Regions from separate parts of the Pigmentibacter ruber genome, predicted to be linked through region 1. Evidence: riboswitches for the same ligand, from Rfam matches in the RefSeq annotation. Region 1 holds a riboswitch; each other region holds the start of a gene.

Region 1 (5,932 bases):
AATAGGTAAAAATGCAAGAAGTAAAACAAAGAAACAGATTTTATATATTGATAATAGTACAGTTAATGGGAATATTAAATTTACAAGTGGGATAGGTGAAGTTGTTATAAGAAATGGTGGAAGTTTTACTGGCAATTTAACAGGTGGAACGGTTAGAAAATAGTTTTGAAAATAGTAAACTGTCTTGTTAAATGTCCTTCATAATTTTCAAATCCATTTGTTTTGAGCTGTACCAAAGCATGAAAATATTTTTCATTAAATGCATTTAGTCGCATACTGCAGCTTCTAAAATCTCAAAATTAAAATTTTCATTTGTAGCACCAATTTTCACATTAAGCGTTTGCGCTAATGTGTGTGATGGATGAGTATGCCCACAATCAAATTGGCTTACAATTGGGTAGTTCTGTTTACCTACAATTTCCAATATAAGATCTTCATAAGTAAATGGGGCATTTTTATTTTCTAATATCTCTGGTTTGCCGATTATTAGACCAACAATATTATCGAATACACCTAATAATTTTAGATGTGTTAAGGCGCGTTCTTCTTCGGTAAAAGATGCATGCTCATCTTCAATTAATAATATTTTTCCTTTTAAATCAGGAAAATATTTTGTTCCAGCAAGTGAACATAATGTATTTAAATTGGCGATAATTATTGGAGCTTCAGCATATCCTTGATTCAATATTTTTACACCATTATTCAAGTGGTATTTTCTTTTACCTGTTTTCCATTCGGAATTTAAAGCATTGCGAAAATGATTACTCCAATATTTAAATGGTTTAATTTCATAATTATTTAATTTGGTTTCAGAGGATAAATTTTTAAAAGAGGCAATAGATTCTGAAAATCCTTCAGGCCATTCACCAAATGTAGGGATAACTGCAGGGCCATAAAATGTAGATAAACTTGCCTGAGTTAGTATTCCCATATGCAGTGAAGTAATGTCGCTATAACCAGAAATTATCTTTCTAGCTTGAGCAATTTTTTTGAAATCAAGATATGGTAACAAGGAGGAAGAATTAAATCCTCCTATCGTAGCAATTAAAAAATCTACTTTAGGGTTCTCAATAAGATCCATAAATTCTTGTGCACGTTCCTTTGGACAAGCAGTCCTATATCCTTGAGAAATAAATTGTTTTGTTATTTGTCTTTCGTGAATTTTAAATCCATTTTTTTTAAGCTGTTCAATTGCATGAAAATATTTTTCTTTAAACCAAATATGTGCAGGCGAAGATGCTGTAAATATTCCTGCTGTAGCACCGAACTTCAAAGCTTTAGGCTTAATAATATTATTAAGTGTCATTACAACGTAATTCCTTTGCAGCAGAGACCATATTTTTTAAGGCAGGTTCAACTTCATTCCAAGATCTCGTTTTTAAACCGCAATCGGGATTTACCCAAATTTTATTTTTTGGAAAAATAAGTGAGGCTTTTTTTAGTAAAGAAACAATTTCATCTTTACTTGGAATTCTTGGTGAATGAATGTCATAAACACCAGGGCCAATTTCATTAGGGTAACTAATTTTAGTAAAATCAGAGAAAAGTTCTAGTTGTGAACGAGACATTTCAATTGAAATAACATCTGCATCTAGAGCTATAATTGCAGGAAGTATTTCTCCAAAGCTCGAATAACACATATGCGTATGGATTTGGGTTTCATCCTTAACTCCACTTGTAGCAAGCTTAAAAGCTTGCACTGCCCAATCTAGATAATTTCCCCAATTTTCTTTTTGTAAAGGTAAACCCTCGCGAATTGCTGGTTCATCAACTTGAATAATTTTTATCCCTAATTTTTCTAATTCAAGAATCTCTTCCCTGATTGCCAATGCGATTTGCAAACAAGTTTCTTTTTTGGGCTGATCTTCTCGACAAAATGACCATTGAAGAATTGTGACGGGTCCTGTGAGCATTCCTTTTATTGGTTTATTCGTTATTGATTGAGCATAGGTTGTCCATTCAACTGTTAAGGCAGATTTTCTTGCAACATCACCATAAATTATTGGCGGTTTCACGCAGCGGGAACCAAAACTTTGTACCCAACCATTCATTGTAAATGCAAAACCATCTAGATTTTCGGCAAAAAATTCTACCATATCATTTCGTTCGAATTCACCGTGAACAAATACGTCAAGCCCTATTTCATCTTGTTTACTTATGCATTGCTGAATTTCTCGTTGCATAAATTGACTATAGTTTTCATTTGATATACTTCCATTGCGCCAATTAGCACGCATTTTTCTTACTTGCTCAGTTTGTGGAAACGATCCAATTGTACTTGTTGGATAATTGGGTAATCTTAATTTTATTTTTTGTATTTCACTACGAATTGCATGCGGTGATTTTCTCTTCAAAAATTGTTCTGATAATTTAAAATTATTTTCATTGTTTATTTTTTGGGAATTAAGATTAGCATAGTTTCTATTAGCTAAAATTTCAATATTTTCTTTTAATAAGACTAAGTTTTTTGTTAAAAATACTCTCTTTAATAAGTTTATTTCTTCTAATTTTTGGACAGAAAACGCTAATAATTTTTTTATATCTGATTTTAATTTTTCTTCATAATTTAAATTAATAGGTGAATGAAGAAGAGAACAAGAAGGAGCAATTATAACATTATTAGAATTTCTTTTGGAAACTGTATAGTTTAAAAGTGAATAGGCATGATTTAAATTTCCTTTCCAAATATTTCTTCCATCTATTAATCCAAGTGATAATGTTGTATTCGGAGAAATTTTTGTTAATGCCTGTTCTAATTGATTTTCAGCTCTAATTAAGTCAAGATGAATTCCATCAAAATTTAGTTGAGAAAAAAGATCAATATGCTTTTCTACTGATGCAAAATATGTTGTTAACATTAATTTTGGTTTTAATTTCAAAGAGTTTAATTTTTGATATGCTTTCTCAAAGTATTTCATTTTAGTGGGGTCTGCATCATAACAAAGACATGGTTCATCAATTTGAACCCATTCAACACCTATTTGTGCTAAAGCAATTAATAGCTGTTCATATATAGGTAACAGAGAATCAAGAAGAGTTAACGTTGATTTTTCAATTTTGCTGTCAGCAAATTTTGCTAACAAAAGAAACGAAAATGGACCCACAATAACAGGGCGTGTAGTTATTCCTAGTGACTTTGCATCTAAAAAATCATGCAAAATTTTACTTGCATTTAATTTAAAAATTTGAAATTCTTCCAATTCTGGGACAATATAGTGGTAATTAGTATCAAACCATTTTGTCATTTCAAGTGCTACTATATCAATTTTTTTTTCATTATTTTGGAAACCTCTCGCCATCGCAAAGTATCTATCTAAAGGATTTTCTATTACCAGAAATTTTTTTGGCACTGCACCTAAAAGAATAGCCATATCCAAAATATGATCATAAAATGTAAAGTCGTTACTTGGAATATAATTGATTCCTAATTCTTTTTGTAGGAACCAATTATTTAGTTTAATTTTATAGCCAATAACATTTAATTCTGATTCTGGGATTTTTTTTTGCCAAAAATTTTCTAATCCCTTTTTTAATTCCCTATTATCTCCAATTCGTGGAAAACCTAAATTTGCTGTTGAAACAGACATGAGCTCCTCCTTCGGGAGAGAGCGAAATGATCAAACTGAAAAAGGTATATTACCTTCAAAAAAATAAAAATATTTTTGTGAAAACCCTTTCCATCGAAGAGAAAATTTCACTCATTGTAAGGCTTTTGGGGGGATCGGACTAAGAAAGATTATCTTTCATCACCGTTGCGGGACAGTGCCAGACTTTCACTGGACTTCACCACACCAAATGCAGTTATAAATTGAGTTATTAATTAATGTTAAGTTTAGGTATTTGTCAACTATTTTAGTGTAATAAAATAAATTATATAAAAAATAAAATTATTTAATTATAAAAAATATTTAGATAATTTATTTTTATTTTTTTGACTTAAAAATAAAAATATAATAATTGATTTAATGTTTTTTATTTAACTCGTAAGGAACAATTTGTGAAAATAAAATCTTTAATTTTTAGTGTTTTAATACTTCTGGCAAATAGTGCTTCTGCAAATTTTTTGAATAATTCTTTGATTTTAAAGAATAATGAAGATACTTTATTTAATAAAATGAAGAAAATTGAAGATAAAATATGGAAAACTAGTCTTTGTATTTATAGTAATAGTGAAGTGGATAGAATTTTATTGATTGAAGATAAATTGAATAGACTTACAGATGAAACAAGAAAATTAAAAGAATTTTATCAAAGTAAAGTTGATGAAGCAGTAACTGAGAAAAATAATTATATAATCAATTTTTTAAATTCAAACATCAAAGATACTAATAATTTTTATAATATATTATTAGATCTAAAAAGTAAGTTCAACTTTTTTATAAGTAAAAACGGAATTAAAAGTAAATTAGAATTTGACTGTTCTAGCGAGACAAAGAGCTTTTTAGAAAATGGTAATATTTTTCATTTTTATGATGAAATAATAGATAAAAATAATAAATTGATGGATGTAACTGAAAATATTTTTAAATTTTCAAAGCAAAGAATGTATCTTGATAAATTTGAAGATGTAAAATATCTTTATTCAGAAAGAAATAATTTTGATCTAATAAATGTTGAATTATATAATTTATCTCGTATTTTAAACAAAACATTTAGTGAAGTTAAAGATATGATTGATATAATATTAGAAACAGAAGAAAATGAAGAATAATCAATTCATTTTTCAAATTGTAATACTCTATGGATAAATTAAATTTTATAAAAGAAATTTTTATTGATAACGAGTCCTTTTATATGTTTTAAAAAGTAAATATAAAGTTAAAGTAAAAAAGCAATTGTATTATGGAAATGGTTAATTTTTGTCGTTAATTACAATATTTACTTGTAGTTCTGCAAATGCTGCTGGAGACTTGCAAACTCTAAATTGTATTGTTTTTCTAAGATTTGGTTATGCATGTGGATTTATTATCAAAGAAGATAAGAGTACGCCCCAAATCACTGTTAATACAGCTAGTTTACTTATTCCAACTTCTAGGAGATTGCAAAAAATATTATTATTGAAATTAGCTTAATTAATATTATCAGGTAAATTTTGTGTTTGAGAAAGAATTACATGTAATGCAGCAAAAATATTTGCGCACAAAAAAATAATTGTATTAATTTTACTACCATATAATCTATATTCTGGCTCATTGCGTATTCGATAAGCTCCATTTGCAAAACACATAGTAGCCGCCATAGCTAGCTCTAATCGAGATTGATTAGCTGTTAAAACTGCATTATTATTAAGAAGATTTTTTTCCCAACTATTTCTGTGAATATCTTTAATTCTTTCTCTTATCGTTGCTGCTGAAGGAATAACTACATCATTTTCTCCCATGTTTTCATGAGTTACCTCAGGGTATCTAACCAACGCTCTGGGATCTGGAATATATCCGTTGCACGCGTCAGTAAACTCGTATTTGGGAGCAAACCAACCTCCAGGTGTTCTTACTCCAGCTCCGGGACCGGGAACAACATTACCAGCACCAGTAACAAGTTGATGTCTCCAAAGATTAATTAGATTTATAATTCGATCTTTATAAGCATCTGGTCTATCTATTGAATGAATAGAATCTGCAAAATCATTTAGACATGAATCTCCTAAATTGTGTTGATATTGATCATTATTAATTTGGTTGATATTATTGAAAGAATTTCCTCTTGCCTCATAAGCCATACCCTCTATTCGTCTTAAATTTGATCTTAAAATAGCTTTGACAAATTGATGATTAATTTCTTCGCTAGCATATTTTTTAAGATAATTATTATTGCCAGCAACATTAAAAATAATAGGGTCTAGATAATTCTGATAATTTGCTTGAAATGCTAATGCTTGCTGCATAAGCGCAAGATAATCACCTTGGATTGATAGTGAATCAATAAGTCTATG
Region 2 (5,932 bases), 330 kb from region 1:
TCCAAAAGGAAAATCAGATGTTTGTGGAAGTAATCCATGCGCACCTGTCCCTAGTCCTATATAGGGTCTTCCGTACCAATATAAGTTATTATGTTTTGTGGCAAACATTGAAAAATTGCTTGTTTCTACTTGTTGTAGGGATAATTCTGTACAAGTTTTTAGTATTTCTAAATATTCGTTTACTGCATTTTCTTCATCTGAGTAGTTTGTATTTGCGAATAAGGTTCTTTGTTCAATAGTTAATGCATATGCTGAAATACCAGTAGTGCCATATTTTATTAGTTCATTAATTTCTTGTGTTAATGTTTTAGAACGAAGTTCTTTTCTTAAACCATAAATTAAATCAACTTGAATATTGTTAAAACCTGCAGAATTTGCCCAAGCTAAGTTTTCGATTACGTTTTGAGGAGTATGTTTCCTTCCTAATATTTTTAATGTAGTTGGACAAAGTGACTGTGCACCAAGAGTAATTCTAGTAAAACCAACTTTTCTGTAGTCAATTAAACGCCTTTTAAAATTAGTTAATGGATTGGTCTCTAATGTAGCTTCTTCAATTTTAAAATATTTATTTATAATATTAAAGTAGCGTTGATAAGTTGAAGCTTCAAATAATCCAGGAGTTCCTCCTCCAAAATAAATTGTTACATCCTGTTGATAATATTCTTTTAGATTCTCAATAAAGTAAATTAACTGTTCCTCTAATTCGTCAAAGTAAAGAGAAATGTCTTTTTTTGTAAATTTTGCTGTTTTAGTAAAATCACAGTAAGGACATATATGCGGGCAAAAAGGTATATGAAAATAAAAACCAATATTTGCTTTTTGATTAGGTATTTCGATCATTTTTTATTATCCATTTTCTTGAAGAAGCATTCCGCCAAATTGAAAATAAAGTTTCTAAAGAATTATACATTAAAACAGGCTCTAAATTTGCAAAATTGATACGCATAAAATTATAATGTTTGCTATCTTTTGAAAAGTAATAACCAGGTGCTATTGATATTTTTTTTTCTAAGGCACGCTCTTCAACTACGTGTAGATTTTCACCGGGGGGAAATTCAAACCACAAATACATTCCAGAATCCGGTTGGTTCCATTTTGAACCTTGCGGGGAAAGTTTTTTCAACATAGCAATTAAGGTATCGCGTTTAGAACGAAAAGTATTTTTTAGTTTTGCAGTATGTTTTTTTAAAACTCCTCTAATTATAAGTTCATAAATTATTTGTTGATCTATAATTGAAGGAGAAATACATTGTGCAATATATAGTGTATAAAGATATTTAATATTTGCTATACTTGAAACAACATATGCGATTTTTAGACCAGGAGCAAATACTTTAGAGTAACCAGAAATGTAAAATGAATTATTTAAACCTTCAATAGTTGCTAAATTAGGTATAATAAACTCATCATAATTTAAATCACTATAAATATCTATTTCTATAATTATTGCATTTATTTCTTTTGCAATTTTTATAAGACTATGTCTTTCTATTGCAGTAAGAGAACCTCCAGTAGGACAATGACAGTTTGTATATATTATAAAAGCTTTGGGTTTCTTATTTTTTATTTCTGAAATTTTTTCTTCTGTTAAATGTAACTTTTCGAAAGAGCGTTCTATTGAGATTATATTATATTTTTTTAGTAAATCAGAGTAGAAAAAAAAATCACTACTTGGTGATTCAAGAACAAGATAGTCATTTTTATTAAGAAAACCATTTAAAATAATATCGATTGCATGTTTTTCACCACAAGTAAGTAAAATTTGATCCGAGTTTGAAATAGGCATCCCTTTATTTTCAAGATCAAAACCAATAATTTCCTTTAAACTTTGAAATGAATTGTGCTTAAATGTTGAATAAATTAAAGTATTATTTGAAAAACAAGTTCTTGAAATAGCTCTGAGTTCTTCCATGATACTAAAACTTTTATAAACTTGATTTCCACCTAAATTTGCATAATCTTCGGGTAAATCTAAATAGTGGGGAAGTGGACAATTCATTTGTTGTTTTTTCAAAACTAAGCTGTGATTGTCCCTTTTAGGCGTATTAGATAAGTTAAGCTTATTTTTTTTGTATGAGACATAAAAACCACTCCCTAACTTTGCTTTGATAAATCCCCCATCACTTAACTTATTGTAAGCAGTGATAATTCCAATTTTATTAATTTTTAATTCGGCTGATAAGTCCCGTATACTAGGGAGTTTAGAGCCAAACAAAAGTGTACCGGTTTGAATTGCATTACAAAAATGATCAAATATCTGTTGGGAGTAAGATTTACTAGATTCAAAGTCAATCGTAATTTTTCTAAATTTTGCCATTCAAATTAGCCTTTACAAATAGTTATTCGCAAAAGAATTTAATTTACACTGAAATGTTTATAGCAAAAGAGGACAATATTTCCCAGTACAGTTAAAAAAAAGTTAGCAGTACAGTTAAAGGGTATTATTTTAAACTGTACCTATTAATTGAGCTGTTAAAATTATAATTTAATGCCGAGACTTTCTGGATCTTTTTATATGGAAAATTTAGTGAGGGTGGTATGAAAGAGCAAAACGTGTATGATATTCATTCTGTTTATTTAAAATCAAATGAAACAGGAATTGAAAACTGGGAAAGAATTGAAGGTGTTCATGATCATGAGGCTAGGGAAGATGCTGAAAAAGTTATTCCAAACTACCAAAAAATAAAATCAAACACTAAATTAAAGTTAAATATACAAAAATCAGCAACCATCATTCCTGGTGCTGTTAGGAGAATTGTAAAGTTTTTTAAATAATATTTAAATTTTTCAAATTTTTATGGTTTTCTTCTTTCTCTCCCTTTTTAGAAATAATTGTTTGTGAATTGACTAAAATAACAAGCTATGTAACTTTTCTGAAGTTGATGGTTTTGTGTTTTTTAATTGTTAAAAAACCAAATTAAAAGGGAATTTAGTGAAAATCTAAAACTGTCCCGCAGCGGTGAAAAAGAACGAAATTTGCTAAAAAGCACTGGTTAAACTGGGAAGCTGCAAAAAGTAGGAATAAAAAAAGCTTTTAAGTCCGAAGACCTGCCATCATGCGTCCCTTGTAGACGCTTATGGAACAAGATCCGAGGGGATCTTCTATAAAAAAGAAAATAACATGAAGTTTATTACTGCAGCAAAAGTTTTTTTGTTGCCTATTTCAGTCCATGCTCAAAATCCGGCTCCAATTATTGTGTTACCTAAATCAGATCAAGCTGATTTAGATAAAATGCAGTCTGCTGAAAAATTTAAAAATTCAAAAGAAATCATAGAAGATCCATCTTCTGGGAACATAAATCAAGAGATTATTTTCACAGATTCACAGCCTGGTACTTTGCCAAGTCCTAAAAGTATTTCTGATTTAACGAAAAGAATAACATCTGGGCAGGTTGAACAATTTGGAGGTGAAGCGGGCGCTTTGAGAGTACGTCTCAGAGGTGCTCGAGCTTTCGAACCCACTTACTATTTTAATGGACTTCCCTTGGCAGGCTCTGATTCCAGTGAGCAAATAGTTTCTTTAATTCCTATTTCAGCAATAGCAAGCCTGATGGTTTATCCCGATAGCCCACCCTTTTGGTTAAGCAGTATGGGCATTAGTGGCGATATAAATGTGCTCAGTTGTCAGAAAGAGAATTGTTTTGCTAAAAAACGAACATTTGATGAAAATTCATTCAAAGTAAATTCTAGAGCAGGTTCATTTCATTATTGGCAAAACTCAATTAGTCATGCGCTTCAGTTAGATAAGAATTTCTCAGTGTTTTCTACAGTAGAAGCTACAAGCAGTAAAGAAGATTATCCTGTATTTAACAATAATAATTCTGTATTAAATGCAAATAGAGGGCAGTATGAAAATTTACAGAATAACGATTTTCAAAAATATTCGGGATATTTTCATTTAAATATAAATTCTAGTTTATTTAATAATATTAATTCAGCTACATTATATACTGATTATGAAAAGGGAATTCCAGGTGCTGTTAGCAGTGCTTCTAATGCAAGAATTAGAAAGAAACTATTTATTAGTACTCTGCAAGCAGAAAAATTTTATCCTGATAATGGAATAATTTGGAACAATCAGTTAGGCCTTATATTAAATAAATCAGAGATTTCAAATTTTTCAGAAGGATATACTACTCAAGCAAATTCAAGTTTTAATACTACAGCCCAAATTAAATCATGGATGACAATTCCAACGCAATTTATTTTCGAAGAGAAAACAGGTATTGTTATAGAATATCTTAATTTTACCCAAAATACTACCGCCTCTGTTCCTGCAGCGCTAGATAATTCCAGTGATAGTGAAAGTAAGTCACTAAGACGAGAAATTCGTTTAGGCTTATTTGAAAGTATTTATTTACCATTATTAAAAGAATACTCTTTATCATTGAATTTTAATAGCTGGCTTTCAGGAGCGCAATCTGAGGTATCTATTGATTGTAATAAAGGAAATTTACAAAATATTTGTAATACTAAAAATAATAATATTGAAAAAAATATTTATGGTTATTCATTTTCAATCCAACAAAATTATAAATTTATAATAAATTATTTGCGCTATATCTTAGCAATGCGTAGACCTTACTTAGCTGAAATGTATGGATCGCCAAGTGGGATTCTAGCAAATAGTGCTTTGCAAGAGGAACAAAGTAGAAAAATTGAATTTGGTTTTACATTTCCTTATTTTGAAATAGGTACTTTTTATACAAAAGATTCAAATTTAATTTTTCTCCAAGAAATAAATCAATTTATATCACAGTATCAAAATATAGAAGATTCTAATCGCATTGGTTTATATTTAAATTCTGATATCTATATATATAAGAGCTGGAAATTTTATTTTTCATATCAATATGTAAAATCTTTAATGAATAAGAATAATAATGAATACTATGTACCAAGAAGTTCTGAAAACTCTATTAATTCAGGAACAAGTGTTGATAGTATTTTTATAACAAAATTAAATGAATATTCTACTTATTTTGGTTCATATTTTAATTTAAATTGGCAGAGTGAATTTTACTTGGATTATTTGAATATAAATAAGGTTGAAATTCCACCCATTTATAATACTGGATTTTCAGTTCAATTTAAAAATTTGAAAGAGCAAAGAAACTTTCTTGTTTCCTTCGATATTTATAATATAGCTGATGAAACTTATGCAAAAGTATCAAATACAACAGGTTTTTCTCAACAAATGCAAACAAATGGTTATATAGGTTACCCTCCCCCTGGAAGACGATTTTATCTTACAATTTCTGGAGAAATATAATGAATAACTTAAAGTTTAGAGTAATAAATTTTTCTTTCATATTAGTTTTTATTGCTTGTGGGAAGAAAGAGAATGTAAATCCAGATGTAAATATAGTGAATGAAAAGTCTTATTTTACAGCAAATAAATATGGCCAATTTAGTAATTTATATAGTTTTGATTTTGAAACTAAAAAATTGGAACTTATTCTCTCAAGAACTCCAAGTGGAGATGCTAATGTCTATCAAAATATGAATAATTCGAATAATATTGGAGGTATTTATTGGGTGGAAAGATTTTTTGCACAACCTAGTCGCATTACTTATTTAGCTGCAAATACAAAAGCTTCTGGAGTTGAAAATACTAATTTCCCAATAAATATCCACAATTTAATTATGGTTAAAAATAAACTTCTTGGAATTGGTTATGAAACAGAAATTATTGCTACTTCTCCTGATTTATCGAATACATTTATGAGTAAAGTTAAATTAGATACCGAAGCTGTTTCTTTAACTACCGAAGAAAAACAATTAAAAACAAATCATTTATTAACAGCCAATAATAAAATATATGTCCTTTCCTTAGGAACATATGATTATAATTCGTATCAAAAAAATAAGCCATATATTTTTGAATTGGCAGATGATATGAAAACGGTGGTTAAGAAAACAGAAATTACCA
Region 3 (5,932 bases), 580 kb from region 1:
TTAATTATACCATTTCTTTATATATTTTCATGTTCCTCAAATTGAGATACATGAAGATTGTTGCTAAGGATTAAACCTTTGGCAAAGAAGATGTAAAGTCGTTTAATACATAGTAAATTAAATTTAATGCAAATATCAAATTTGCTCTACTTTTTTGCTAAATAATATAAAGGGAAGGTTTTGCAAAAATACAAATTTCTTTTAATAGGCTTAGGTTTCTTTTGGATTGCGGCTTGGAGTATTTTTGGAAGTATTTTAGCAGTTTTAATTCAACAAATGACTATTAGCCAAATCCCATCTTCTGAATTTATGCAAATACAAAGAGCATTATTAAAATCAGCTCACGCACATATGAATGTTATGGGCTACAGTGCTATACTTCTAGGATTATCACTAAATTTTATTGCACCATATTTTTCCAAGCGTTTAATTAAAAGCAATATTTTAACTTTTCTTTTTTCAATTCCAATCTTTGGAGCTGGCCTTATTTTAGAAGCATTCAATCCAAATGAAATAGGTAAAATATCTTATCCAACAGCAATTTCTGCAATTGGAGGGGGTCTATATATCCTTTCACTATTTCTTTGGTCAGGCTTATTTTTATATAGATTTTTTAAGAAAAATGGAAATTATGAATAAAATTCGGAATTATAATAGAATTGTTTTTTTAACAAGACTAAGTGCCATTGGAGATGTTTTAATTGCAAGCAATAGTGTTTTTTGTTTAATTGAAAATAACTATTATCCAGTATTTATAACTTCTCCGAGCAATAAAGAAATTGCATTAAAAATAAAACACTTGCAAGCATTTATTTGTTTTGAAAAAAACAAAGAAACTTCCTTTTTTTTACACGGCAAAGAAGTTGAAATTAATGAATTTCTTTCATATATTCTTTCTCTTAATACAAAAGATAAGTCATTTTATATCGATTTACAAAATACAAAAAGAAGTAAAAGATTTTTAAAATACTTAAAAAATAAATTACATATTGAAATTGAAAAAAAATATTTCATAAAAAAATATTCTATTTATAGAATATTAATGGTAGTGATTTCCTTTTTTTATTTTAACCAGAAACAAAAATTTTTCTCAAAAAATTTTATGCGAATTAAAGATCTACAGAGAAAACTTCTGCAAAATATAATTTTAAATGATCAAAAAGAATTTAAAGATACATATCATATTTCACCGCTTTTACCTGCAAAAAATTATTTTCCAAAAGAAATGCAATATATTTGCATATTTCCTGGAGCTAGTAGTTTTATCAAAATGTGGCCAAAAGAAAATTTTCGTATCTTAATTGAAAAATTAAAAAAAGAAACTAATTTATATATTATTATTTGCGGATCAAATAATGAACAATTTTTAGGTGAATATCTAGAATACCCAAAGTCAAATAAAGTAATAAATATGGTCAATAAATCAGAATTATGTGAAACCTTAGATATTATTGGAAATGCCAAGTATATAATAACTAATGATTCTTTTGCAGCACATGCAGCAGATAACTTTAATGTACCAAGTACTGTATTTTTTGGATCTACCTCTCCTAAATTTGGCTTTGTTCCATCAAGTAATAATATTCAAATTGAATACTTAAATTTAAATTGTAGTCCATGCAGTCGGCACGGAAAGAACAATGTTTGTAGATTTAAAAATTTAAAATGTTTAAAAGATATTGATCCAATTCGGGTATACAATCAAATTTTATTAAAAACAAATCAATAATTTATAAATATTTCATACAAGTTCCTGATTTTTAATAATGATATATTTTCAATATTTTTGCTAAAATAAAAACAACAAATAATTTATTTTAGAAAATAAAATTGCTTCAAAAGAAAAATATGAGTATCTTTTTTTTAAAGGGGAAGTTTGGTGAAAATCCAACACTGTGCCGCAACGGTGATCATATTATTGAAAGTCCGATTACCTTTAACTATTTTCTCTCGAGCAAGAGGTAAAACATGAATTACTCTGATGAGATTCAAGAAAGAATCCATTTTTCAGAAACAAGAATGATAAAGTGCGTATTTCCTGATACAACTAATCACTATAATACATTATTTGGAGGAACTGCGTTAAATTGGATGGATGAAGTAGCATTTATTACTGCAACTCGTTTTTCCAGAAAAAAAATGGTAACTGTGTCATTAGATAAAACTGATTTTCAAAAACCAATTCCTGCTGGAACTTTTGCAGATATTTATGGTATTGTTACATATGTTGGAACAAAAAGTGTAAAAGTTGAAGTCAAGATATATGTGGAACAAATGTACTCAAATAAACGAGAAGTAGCAGTTAGTGGTATTTTCACAATGGTTGCAATTGATGAAAAAGGAAAAACAACCCAAGTAATTTAGGGTTTCAAATTTTTACAATTTAAATTAAAATTAAGCAGAGAAATTTAATTAATCACTTCTTTGAAGTGAATTTTTTTATAAGAAGAAGGCCATGAATAAAAATTTAAAATATGAATTTTCTTCTGATATTTACAAAAATATTATTGAAGCAAAATACTGTCATGAGAAATTAAATGAAAAAACAAAAAAAATTGAAAAAGAAACTTTTCAAGAAGCAATTGAAAGAGTCGCCCACGAAGTAAACAAATATGACAAAAAATATTATTCAATCATGAAAAGTAAAACAATTGAATATATTTGCAAAAAGGATTTCAGCCCTGCTGGCGGGATATGGCGTGCAGCAGGAAATATCAATCTTAAAATTTCATATGTTAATTGTACAACACAAGAACCTGTAAATGATTCAATTGAAGACATCTTTGGTGAATCTTTAAAAAATTGGAGTAGAATAGCATCATACGGCCAAGGTAATGGAATTGATATTTCTGGTTTAAGACCAAGAGGGGCACAAACCCATAATTGCGCGAAAACAAGCACGGGAGCAGTTAGTTTTCTAACTGTTTACGATTCTGCAATGCAAATTATCGGAGCTGAAAATAGAAGGGGAGCAACAAAACCAGATCTTTGGATTTATCATCCTGATAGTCCAGAGTTTATTTCTTGCAAATCTGATGTAACAAAACTTTCTTCCCAAAATATATCTGTAAAAGTTGATAGTGAGTTTATGCATGCAGTTACTTTAAATAAAAAAATTAATTTATGCTGGGAAAGAAAAGAAGAAAAAATTGTTGTAGGAAAAAGAGTTTTAATAGATTATTCTCCTGGACCAGAATTATCTATTAGAAATTCAGTTTTTGCTAGTGACTTATTTAATCAAATTGCACATCAAGCATGGAAAACAGGTGAACCTGGTATAGAGTTCTGGGATTCAAGCGAATATTGGTCTAATAGTAACTATCACCCAAATAAAAAATTTCATATTGTTTCTACTAATGGATGCTCAGAACAAAAATTAGATCCTTATAATACATGTGTACTATCTTCAATTAATTTTTATAATATGCCTCTCTATAACGAAAATTGGAAAGATTGGTTAATTGAAAGAGTTGAGTTTGGTATTCGATTTTTAGACAATGTTATTATAGCGGAATACAATGAAAATAGATCGCCCCATCCAGTTCAACGTGATAAATTAGTCTCTATGACTAGAATTGGCTTAGGATTCACAGGGCTTTATGATTGGTTTATAAAAAATAAGATAAGATACTGCTCTGATGAAAGTATAAAAATTGTTGCTGATATTATGAGTGTGTTTTCAGAAACTGCTTATAGAACATCAATTAATTTAGGTAAAGAACGTGGAAATTTTACAGAATTTTCTCCAAAGTGGTATTTAAAAAGTCCTTTTATTCAAAGATTAATTAAGTTAACTAATTTGAAAGAAGAGGATTTCAAAACAATGCGGCACGTATGTTGTCTTTCAATAGCTCCCACTGGTACTTTATCAATGGTTGTAAGTGCTGGGGGTAGTGGCTGCGAACCCGCATTTGCTCCTTATCATGAAAGAAAAGAACGTGTTTTAACAGGTGAATATAGATCTCACTTTATTTTTGATAATTGTGTTTTAAATGAATTAAAAAGAAAAAATATTCCTGTAACAAAAGAAAATATTGATGAATTAATAAAAACTGATGAATGGGTTTTTGCAGCATGGGATAAATTACCAGAAAAAAACATTAATTCATTAGATAAAATAAAATTATTAGCCGAAATTTACAAATATATTGATAGTGGTATTTCAGTCACATATAATTTACCAAATACAGCAACTATTGAAGATGTAAAAAATATTTATTTTAATGCTTGGGAAAATAATTTAAAGTCGGTAACAGTTTATAGAGATAAAAGTAGAGAAGGTGTTTTAAATAATATTGAGTTGTCTACAAACATTAAAAAATCTAAATTTGCAACATTTAAAAGACCAGAATTGCTTGATTGCGATATTCACTATATTAAAGTTGCAGCTCAAAATTGGATAGTTCTTATTGGAAAATTTGATAATGTTCCATATGAGGTTTTTTGCGGAATTTATAAGAAAAAAATTATATCACAAGACCATCAAGTAGGAAAAATTTTAAAAAATAAAAAAGGAATTTATTTTTTAAATATAATTGACGAAAATAAAAAATTACAAAAAATTAATATAAAAGAAAATTTTGAAAATAATGGATGTGAAAACGCCATAACACGCCTAGTGTCACTTAACTTAAGACACGGTATTGATATAAAATTTATTGAACAGCAGCTTCAAAAATCTGAGGGTGATTTGACAACATTTGCAAAGGCTATTTGTAGAGTATTAAAAAAATACATTCCAGAAGGAAGCAAATTAGTTAGTGAAAGCTGTCCAAACTGCCAAAAAGATAGTTTAATTCATCAAGCTGGTTGTATTACTTGCAATTCATGTGGCTGGAGCAGATGCTAGCATTTAAGATATAACACGTTAATTTAATCAAACTTAAAGTTTATGGTAAGCAGAAATCTAATTTTCTAAAAATTTTAAAAAAATTCTAATAATAATATTTTAATTTTAAAATTAAAATATTATTGACATTATTTTTTTTTTTACTTAGTTAATTAGAGGTCTTTTTTAACTAGGTGAAAAAATGAAAAATCTTATCTTTAAATTTGTACCTGTTTTGTTTTTAATTTATTTCAATTGTTCTGTATTTGCGTGTATAAATTCGTTAGGCTCATTGGAGTTAAGCAATTCAGAAGTAGAATGCATTGATCATTCTGGAACCGTCAAACTCATTAATATTAAGATAAAAAAGAATTATTTGAATAGCGGTAAAAGCAATTTCCAAAATGTTTTTGTTGAAAGTATAAAGAGTTCAGGCTCATTTAGTGCTGATAATTTAACTGCAGATTTTTATACTGGATCAGGTGCATTTTATGGAGATAAAGTAAATATTAAAAATATTAATAATTCAGGGACATTTGTTGCTAAAAAATTAATATGCGATGATTTTAAAGGAAATGGAAATTTTAAAGGTTATAGTATTTTAGTAAATAATTTTAATAATGATGGAGCAGTTAAGTTTGAAGAAAATTCAACCATAAATGGAAAAATTTATATTAAAGGTAATTTTTTTGCATCAAATTCAACATTTAACAAAGCAATTTTTGTAGAATCTAATAAAGTTAAAATTACCAATAAAACAAAAACTAAAGAAATAATAATAAAAAAATCTAGTTTTAGTTTTTTTAATAAAAAGTATGTTTATATAGATAATAGTACAGTTAATGGTGATATTTTATTTGAAGATGGAAATGGTACAGTTATTATTGAAAATAATGGAAAATTAAATGGAAAAATTTATGGTGGCATCCTAAAAAAAATGTAACCCTTGAATTCTAAATTTATATTTGCTAGTTTTTCAATTTTGGTAGTCTATTCTCCTAAAAGGTGTATCACATGAATATATTAAAACTTTTTTCAATTTCTATAATTTCTTGTTTTTCCATTTCAACATTTGCTGCTGAATTATCTATCAAAAAACTTAAA

Evidence for each region. A riboswitch is a leader RNA that binds a small molecule or an ion and turns the genes downstream of it on or off. The one in region 1 is predicted to bind cobalamin.
Region 2: another riboswitch for cobalamin. It lies ahead of GOY08_RS01170 (TonB-dependent receptor plug domain-containing protein); the one in region 1 lies ahead of metE (5-methyltetrahydropteroyltriglutamate--homocysteine S-methyltransferase).
Region 3: another riboswitch for cobalamin. It lies ahead of GOY08_RS00070 (acyl-CoA thioesterase); the one in region 1 lies ahead of metE (5-methyltetrahydropteroyltriglutamate--homocysteine S-methyltransferase).

The regions. Positions count from the first base shown of each region.
Region 1 covers NZ_WSSC01000001.1:594,328-600,259, forward strand. Annotated here, with positions in the region: gene GOY08_RS02495 (hypothetical protein) at 1-163, shown strand, start outside; gene GOY08_RS15595 (hypothetical protein) at 153-275, opposite strand; gene GOY08_RS02500 (S66 family peptidase) at 266-1,306, opposite strand; gene metE (5-methyltetrahydropteroyltriglutamate--homocysteine S-methyltransferase) at 1,296-3,587, opposite strand; adenosylcobalamin (AdoCbl) riboswitch at 3,661-3,815, opposite strand; gene GOY08_RS02510 (hypothetical protein) at 3,998-4,711, shown strand; gene GOY08_RS02515 (hypothetical protein) at 4,860-5,072, shown strand; gene GOY08_RS02520 (hypothetical protein) at 5,069-5,932, opposite strand, start outside.
Region 2 covers NZ_WSSC01000001.1:262,247-268,178, forward strand. Annotated here, with positions in the region: gene GOY08_RS01155 (coproporphyrinogen-III oxidase family protein) at 1-840, opposite strand, end outside; gene GOY08_RS01160 (aminotransferase-like domain-containing protein) at 824-2,317, opposite strand; gene GOY08_RS01165 (hypothetical protein) at 2,539-2,775, shown strand; cobalamin riboswitch at 2,867-3,070, shown strand; gene GOY08_RS01170 (TonB-dependent receptor plug domain-containing protein) at 3,122-5,272, shown strand; gene GOY08_RS01175 (hypothetical protein) at 5,272-5,932, shown strand, end outside.
Region 3 covers NZ_WSSC01000001.1:11,213-17,144, reverse strand. Annotated here, with positions in the region: gene GOY08_RS00080 (hypothetical protein) at 181-639, shown strand; gene GOY08_RS00075 (glycosyltransferase family 9 protein) at 632-1,729, shown strand; adenosylcobalamin-variant (AdoCbl-variant) riboswitch at 1,853-1,944, shown strand; gene GOY08_RS00070 (acyl-CoA thioesterase) at 1,969-2,364, shown strand; gene GOY08_RS00065 (TSCPD domain-containing protein) at 2,456-4,849, shown strand; gene GOY08_RS00060 (hypothetical protein) at 5,031-5,771, shown strand; gene bla (subclass B2 metallo-beta-lactamase) at 5,843-5,932, shown strand, end outside.